Linked DNA regions of Streptomyces hawaiiensis. The main gene of each other region encodes a partner of the protein of the gene in region 2 in a complex. Links are inferred from orthologs where the notes say so. Each region holds a gene or a part of one and is shown on either strand. Other genes may lie near its edges. The genes, in order: secY and secA.

Evidence for each region.
Region 1: the proteins of secA (region 2) and secY are in contact, whole or in part, in a crystal structure (PDB 3DIN), measured with the Thermotoga maritima proteins. The link is inferred for Streptomyces hawaiiensis from one-to-one orthologs. Residues at the interface, in WP_004082002.1 of Thermotoga maritima: Glu261, Ala262, Arg263, Lys300, Ala301, Arg302, Thr303, Ile304, Ile305, Leu323, Tyr324, Asp325, Pro326, Val329, Ser330, Tyr333, Ile336, Lys340, Phe345, Val349, Glu363, Phe364, Tyr374, Ser375, Gly376, Gly377, Glu393, Ile395, Thr482, Ser483; in WP_004081795.1 of Thermotoga maritima: Glu108, Gly109, Glu110, Glu111, Ala236, Glu237, Arg238, Arg239, Ile240, Thr241, Ile242, Gln243, Tyr244, Ala245, Arg246, Arg247, Val248, Thr249, Gly250, Arg251, Arg252, Val253, Tyr254, Gly256, Ala257, Ser258, Thr259, Tyr260, Leu261, Pro262.

Annotation. Positions count from the first base shown.
Region 1 is NZ_CP021978.1:5,258,563-5,261,722, reverse strand. Bases 56-2,903 are described here. They hold secY (preprotein translocase subunit SecY), read right to left. Parts: upstream 2,213-2,903; coding sequence 899-2,212; downstream 56-898. Other genes in these bases: rplO (50S ribosomal protein L15), read right to left, coding at 2,446-2,901; CEB94_RS24425 (adenylate kinase), read right to left, coding at 237-899; map (type I methionyl aminopeptidase), read right to left, coding at 56-104. Outside these bases: more of map, read right to left, coding at 1-55; rpmD (50S ribosomal protein L30), read right to left, coding at 2,904-3,086; rpsE (30S ribosomal protein S5), read right to left, coding at 3,089-3,160. UniProt on the Escherichia coli protein: The central subunit of the protein translocation channel SecYEG. Consists of two halves formed by TMs 1-5 and 6-10.
Region 2 is NZ_CP021978.1:3,531,747-3,535,478, forward strand. What follows is about bases 56-3,475. They hold secA (preprotein translocase subunit SecA), read right to left. Parts: upstream 3,103-3,475; coding sequence 256-3,102; downstream 56-255. Other genes in these bases: CEB94_RS16120 (Rv3235 family protein), read left to right, coding at 56-150; CEB94_RS16130 (GNAT family N-acetyltransferase), read left to right, coding at 3,381-3,475. Also shown: more of CEB94_RS16120, read left to right, coding at 1-55; more of CEB94_RS16130, read left to right, coding at 3,476-3,732. UniProt on the Escherichia coli protein: Required for protein export, interacts with the SecYEG preprotein conducting channel.

The DNA.
Region 1 (3,160 bases), 1.7 Mb from region 2 along the record:
GCCCCGGGTACGGCGGCCTCACGGGTCGCCGCGTGAATGGCGGCGACGACCAGCCCTGCCTCACGCATCTTGGCGATCTGCTCGGGGCTCTTGATCTGCACCATGGGGGCTACGGCCTTTCTGGACCTTCGGCGACAACGAACGTCTTCAACGATACGGGGCCGCACGCCCGACCCCGCCCACACAGCAGCCGCGGCTCCCCGAGGGGAACCGCGGCCGTAGCTGCGTACGGACGACTACTTGTCGCCCTCGCCACGCTTCAGCGCCTCCATGGCGCGCGTCGTGACGTCCTCCACCTTGCCGAGCGCCGAGATCGTGACCACCAGGCCCTGGGCCTTGTAGTAGTCGATGATCGGCTCGGTCTGCGTGTGGTAGACCTCCAACCGCGTGCGGACCGTCTCCTCGGAGTCGTCGTCCCGCTGGTACAGCTCGCCGCCGCAGACGTCGCAGACGCCGTCCTTGGCCGGCTGCTTGTACGTCACGTGGAAGACGTGCGAGGAGTCGTTGCGGCAGATGCGGCGGCCGGCGATGCGCTTGACCACCTCGTCCTCGGGGACCTCCAGGTCCAGCACCGCGTCGAGCTGCATACTCTCGGTCTCGAGCAGCTCGTCGAGCGCCTCGGCCTGCGACACGTTGCGGGGGAAGCCGTCCAGCAGGAAACCGTTCTCGGCGTCCGGCTGCTCCATGCGGTCCTTCGCCATCGCGATCGTGACCTCGTCGGGCACCAGGTTGCCCGCGTCCATGTAGGACTTCGCCAGTTTGCCGAGTTCCGTCTGCCGGCTGATGTTGGCCCGGAACAGGTCGCCCGTGGAGATGTGCGGGATCGACAGGTTCTTGGCCAGGAACGCGGCCTGCGTTCCCTTACCGGCGCCCGGCGGCCCGACGAGGACGATACGCATCAGCGGAGGAACCCTTCGTAATTGCGCTGCTGGAGCTGGCTCTCGATCTGCTTCACCGTCTCGAGACCGACACCCACGATGATCAGGATGCTCGTCCCACCGAACGGGAAGTTCTGATTTGCCCCGAAACCAACCAACGCCATCGTCGGTACGAGAGCGATCAGACCCAGATACAGCGAACCCGGCCAGGTGATCCGGTTGAGCACGTACGACAGGTACTCAGCGGTCGGCCGGCCAGCCCGGATGCCCGGGATGAAGCCACCATACTTCTTCATGTTGTCGGCGACTTCCTCGGGGTTGAACGAGATCGCCACGTAGAAGAACGCGAAGAAAACGATCAGCAGGAAGTACGTGGCGATGTAATACGGGTGGTCGCCCTTGACGAAGTGTTGCTCGATCCAGGTCTTCCAGCCCGAGGTGCCTCCGGCGAACTGAGCGATCAGCGCCGGGATGTAGAGCAGCGACGAGGCGAAGATGACGGGGATCACACCCGCCTGGTTCACCTTCAACGGGATGTACGTGGACGTACCGCCGTACGAGCGGCGGCCGATCATGCGCTTGGCGTACTGCACCGGGACGCGGCGCTGGGCCTGCTCGACGAAGACCACCAGGCCGACCATGACAAGGCCGACCAGGATGACCGTGCCGAACTCGATCCAGCCGCCGGCCAGGGAGCCCTGCGTCTTGATGGCCCACAGGGCGGACGGGAAGGTGGCGGCGATCGAGATGAACATCAGGATCGACATGCCGTTGCCGATGCCGCGGTCGGTGATGAGCTCACCGAGCCACATCACGGCAGCCGTACCGGCGGTCATGGTGATGACCATGGTGATGGTGACGAAGATCGACTGGTCCGGGACGATCTGGCTGGCCACCGGGCAGCCCTGGAAGAGAGCGCCGCTGCGGGCGGTGGCGACGAGGCCGGTGCCCTGAAGGATGGCGAGGGCGATCGTCAGGTAACGGGTGTACTGCGTGATCTTCGCCGTACCGGCCTGGCCCTCCTTCTTCAGGGCTTCCAGACGCGGGATCACCACAGTCAGCAGCTGCAGAATGATGCTCGCCGTGATGTACGGCATGATGCCCAGCGCGAAGATCGTGATCTGCAGCAGCGCGCCACCGCTGAACATGTTGACCAGGCCGAAGATTCCCTGGTTGGCCTGGGCGTTGTCGATACAGGTCTGGACGTTCCGGTAATCGACGCCTGGGATCGGTACGTGCGTACCGACCCGGTAGACCACGATGATGCCGAGCGTGAAGAGCAGCTTCTTGCGCAGGTCGGGCGTCTTGAACGCCCGGGCGAACGCGGTGAGCACGGTGCCTCCTGCGACCCCCGCGCAACTGCGTCAAGGGTGACGGTCTTGAGGTTCGACGAATAGGTAACGGTCAACTGCCGCTCAGAGTGCCCGAAGTGAAGCACCCAGTGAAAAGTGGGCAGTGCAGGCCACCTTACCGGCGAGCTGCCGCCCTAGGAACGACCAACCGGGGATACCCCATTTGTGGGGTATCCCCGGTCGGGATCGCTCAGGTCATCGAGACGCCTGTGGGTTCAGACGAGCTCGGTGACGGAACCGCCGGCGGCGGTGATCTTCTCCTTGGCGGAGCCGGAGACGGCGTCAACCGTCACCTGCAGCGCCACGGTGATCTCGCCCTGGCCGAGGACCTTGACGAGGCTGTTCTTGCGAACGGCCCCCTTGGCCACCAGACCCTCGACGGTGACCTCGCCACCCTCGGGGTAGAGCGCGGCCAGCTTGTCGAGGTTCACGACCTGGAACTCGGTCTTGAACGGGTTCTTGAAGCCCTTCAGCTTCGGGAGGCGCATGTGGAGGGGCATCTGCCCGCCCTCGAAGCGCTCCGGAACCTGGTAACGGGCCTTCGTGCCCTTGGTACCACGACCGGCCGTCTTACCCTTCGACGCCTCACCACGACCGACACGGGTCTTGGCGGTCTTGGCGCCCGGGGCGGGACGGAGGTTGTGGATCTTGAGCGGGTTGTTCTCCGCCATGATCAGTCGACCTCCTCGACCGTCACGAGGTGGCGGACGGTGTGCACCATGCCGCGGAACTCGGGGCGGTCCTCCTTGACGACCTGCGTGTTGATGCCCTTGAGACCAAGGGAACGCAGGGTGTCACGGTGGTTCTGCTTGCTGCCGATGTAGGACTTGACCTGCGTAATCTTGAGCTGCGCCATGATTACGCACCCGCCCCGGCACGCGCACGGAGAAGAGCCGCGGGGGCGACGTCCTCGAGCGGCAGACCACGGCG
Region 2 (3,732 bases):
CCGGGCGCGATCGAGGCTTTCGCCCGCATCGGCGCCGGCGACCGGCTGCGCGCCATGGCCTTCCGCCTGGAACTCGGCCAGGACCTCCGCTGGCGCTGCACAGCGGTGGAACTGGGCGGCCCCCGCCCACCGCGCCCGGAGTCCGACTGAGGCCTGCTGTGGCCGTCTGAGTTGGTGTGCGGCTGCTCCCAGACCGAAGGGCCGGACACCCTCGGGTGTCCGGCCCTTCGAACCGCTACGGCGCCTCGGCGACCGTCACTTCTTGCGGCGCCCCCGGCTCCGCGCCTGCTTGCGCCGCTCCGCACGCGTCAGGCCGTCGGCCTCGGAGCGCACCGGCTCGCCGTCCTCGGTGAAGTCGCCCTCGATGGTGCCGCCCTCGCCGTCGACCGTCGGCGCGGAGAAGTGGAGGTTGCGCCGCTGCGGGACGTCGAGCCCCTTGGCGCGGATCTCCGGCCGGGAGCCCGCCTGCGCCGGCACCGCGTCCTGCTTCTCGAGGTCGGCCACCGGCTTGGTGTCCTCGACCGGGACCTCCTCGACCTGCTGCTCGACCTGGACCTCCAGGTTGAACAGGTAGCCGACGGACTCCTCCTTGATGCCCTCCATCATCGCGGTGAACATGTCGAAGCCCTCGCGCTGGTACTCGACCAGCGGGTCCTTCTGCGCCATGGCGCGCAGGCCGATGCCCTCCTGGAGGTAGTCCATCTCGTAGAGGTGCTCGCGCCACTTGCGGTCGAGGACCGACAGCACGACCCGGCGCTCCAGCTCACGCATGATCTCGGAGCCCAGCTGATCCTCACGCGCCTGGTACTGCTCGCGGATGTCGTCCTTGATGGAGTCGCCGATGAACTCGGCGGTCAGCCCGGCCCGGTCGCCGGCCGCCTCCTCCAGCTCCTCGATCGAGACGCTGCACGGGTAGAGCTGCTTGAAGGCGCCCCACAGCCGGTCGAGGTCCCAGTCCTCGGGGAAGCCCTCGGCGGTCTCGGCCTGGACGTAGGCGTCGATGGTGTCGTCCATGAAGTGCTGCACCTGCTCGTGCAGGTCCTCACCCTCCAGGACGCGGCGCCGCTCGCCGTAGATGACCTCGCGCTGACGGTTGAGGACCTCGTCGTACTTCAGGACGTTCTTACGCGTCTCGAAGTTCTGCTGCTCGACCTGCGACTGGGCGGAGGCGATCGCGCGCGTGACCATCTTGTTCTCGATCGGCACGTCGTCCGGGACGTTCGCCATCGACATCACGCGCTCGACCATCTGGGCCTTGAACAGACGCATCAGGTCGTCACCGAGGGAGAGGTAGAAGCGGGACTCGCCCGGGTCGCCCTGACGGCCGGAACGACCGCGCAGCTGGTTGTCGATACGCCGCGACTCGTGCCGCTCGGTGCCCAGCACGTAGAGCCCGCCGAGCTTCTCGACCTCGTCCTTCTCGGCCTGGACGGCCTTCTCGGCCCGCTTGAGCGCCTCGGGCAGGGCGTGCGCCCACTCCTCGATGTGCTCCTCGGGGTCGAGGCCGCGCTGACGCAGCTCCGCCTCGGCGAGGTCCTCGGGGTTGCCGCCGAGCTTGATGTCCGTACCACGGCCGGCCATGTTGGTGGCCACCGTGACGGAGCCCTTGCGGCCGGCCTGGGCGACGATCGTCGCCTCCCGGTCGTGCTGCTTGGCGTTGAGCACCTCGTGCTGGATGCCGCGCTTGCTGAGCTGCTGCGAGAGGTACTCGGACTTCTCGACGGAGGTCGTGCCGACGAGGATCGGCTGCCCCTTGCGGTGCTTCTCCTCGATGTCGTCGACGACCGCCTCGAACTTGGCGACCTCGGTCCGGTAGATCAGGTCCGACTGGTCGTTGCGGACCATCGGCCGGTTGGTGGGGATCGGCACCACACCGAGCTTGTAGATCTGGTGGAACTCGGCGGCCTCGGTCATGGCCGTACCGGTCATGCCGCACAGACCCGGCTGCTCCTTGCCGTTGTGGTCGTGGCGCTTGTAGAGGCGGAAGAAGTTCTGGAGGGTGATCGTGGCGAGCGTCTGGTTCTCGTCCTTGATCGGCACCGCTTCCTTGGCCTCGATCGCCTGGTGCATGCCCTCGTTGTAGCGGCGGCCCGCGAGGATACGTCCGGTGTGCTCGTCGACGATCATGACCTCGTCGTCGATGATGACGTAGTCCTTGTCCTTCTTGAAGAGCTCCTTGGCCTTGATGGCGTTGTTCAGGTAGCCCACCAGCGGGGTGTTCACCGACTCGTAGAGGTTGTCGATGCCCAGCCAGTCCTCGACCTTGGCGACACCGGACTCGTGGATGGCGACCGTGCGCTTCTTCTCGTCGACGTCGTAGTCGCCGGTCTCCTCGATGCCCTTGAGCGGCTGGCCGGCCTCGCCGCGCTTGAGGCGCTTCACCAGCTTGGCGAAGTCCCCGTACCACTTGGTGGCCTGGTCGGCCGGGCCGGAGATGATCAGCGGCGTACGGGCCTCGTCGATGAGGATGGAGTCGACCTCGTCGACGATGGCGAAGTTGTGACCGCGCTGGACGAGCTCGTCCTGGGACCACGCCATGTTGTCGCGCAGGTAGTCGAAGCCGAACTCGTTGTTCGTGCCGTACGTGATGTCGCAGGCGTACTGCTCGCGGCGCTGAGCCGGCGTCATGTTGGCGAGGATGCAGCCGACCTCGAGCCCCAGGAACCGGTGGACGCGGCCCATCATCTCGGAGTCGCGCTCGGCCAGGTAGTCGTTGACCGTGATGATGTGGACGCCCTTGCCGGACAGAGCGTTCAGATACGCCGGCAGGGTGCCGACGAGGGTCTTGCCCTCACCGGTCTTCATCTCGGCCACGTAGCCCATGTGCAGGGCGGCGCCACCCATCATCTGCACGTCGTAGTGACGCTGGCCGAGGACGCGCTTGGCGGCCTCGCGGACGGTGGCGAAAGCCTCGGGCAGCAGGTCGTCCAGGGTCTCGCCGTCGGCGTAGCGCTGCTTGTACTCATCGGTGAGTGCGTGCAGCTCGGCGTCGGAGAGGTCGACGAAGTCCTCTTCGATGGAGTTGACCTGGTCCGCGATGCGGTGCAGCCTGCGCAGGATCTTGCCTTCGCCTGCACGCATGATCTTCGAGAGGACGGACACGGGGGTTGGTCTCCTTGCCGGTCGGGCCTGGGACGGTCGGTTACCACTTGACTTACTGAGCAACGGCCATCGTATGCGAGGACCCCACCGCGCCGGGAGGGTCTGCTGCGACGGCGACCGTCCGCTGCTTCAATTCTGATTCGTCTGCTTCAAAGGGGACAACGTCCGGCCCCTTCGGATAGTGCCGCGCCCTTCCATCGAATTGCACAACGCGTGACCATCCACTCACCCACGGCAAAAGGATGACATCGCGACCGGCCTCCGAGCAGAATCGGCCGATGGACCCCGTCACCCTCACCACGGACCGTCTCCTGCTGCGCACGGTGGGCCCCCGGGACACCGACGCGGTGTACGACGCCTGCCAGGACTCCGACATCCAGCGCTGGACCACGATCCCCTCGCCCTACCTGCGTGAGCACGCCCTGAACTTTACGGAACAACTGGTCCCGGACGGCTGGGCGGACGGCTCCATGTTCACCTTCGGCGTCTTCCCGCGCTCCGGAGAACTGGCGGGCATGCTCGGCATCACGATGCGCGCCCTGGGCATGGGCGAGATCGGGTTCTGGGCCGCGAAGCAGCACCGCGCGAACGGCTACGTCACCGAGGCCGTCCTCGCCGCCTGCCGCTGGT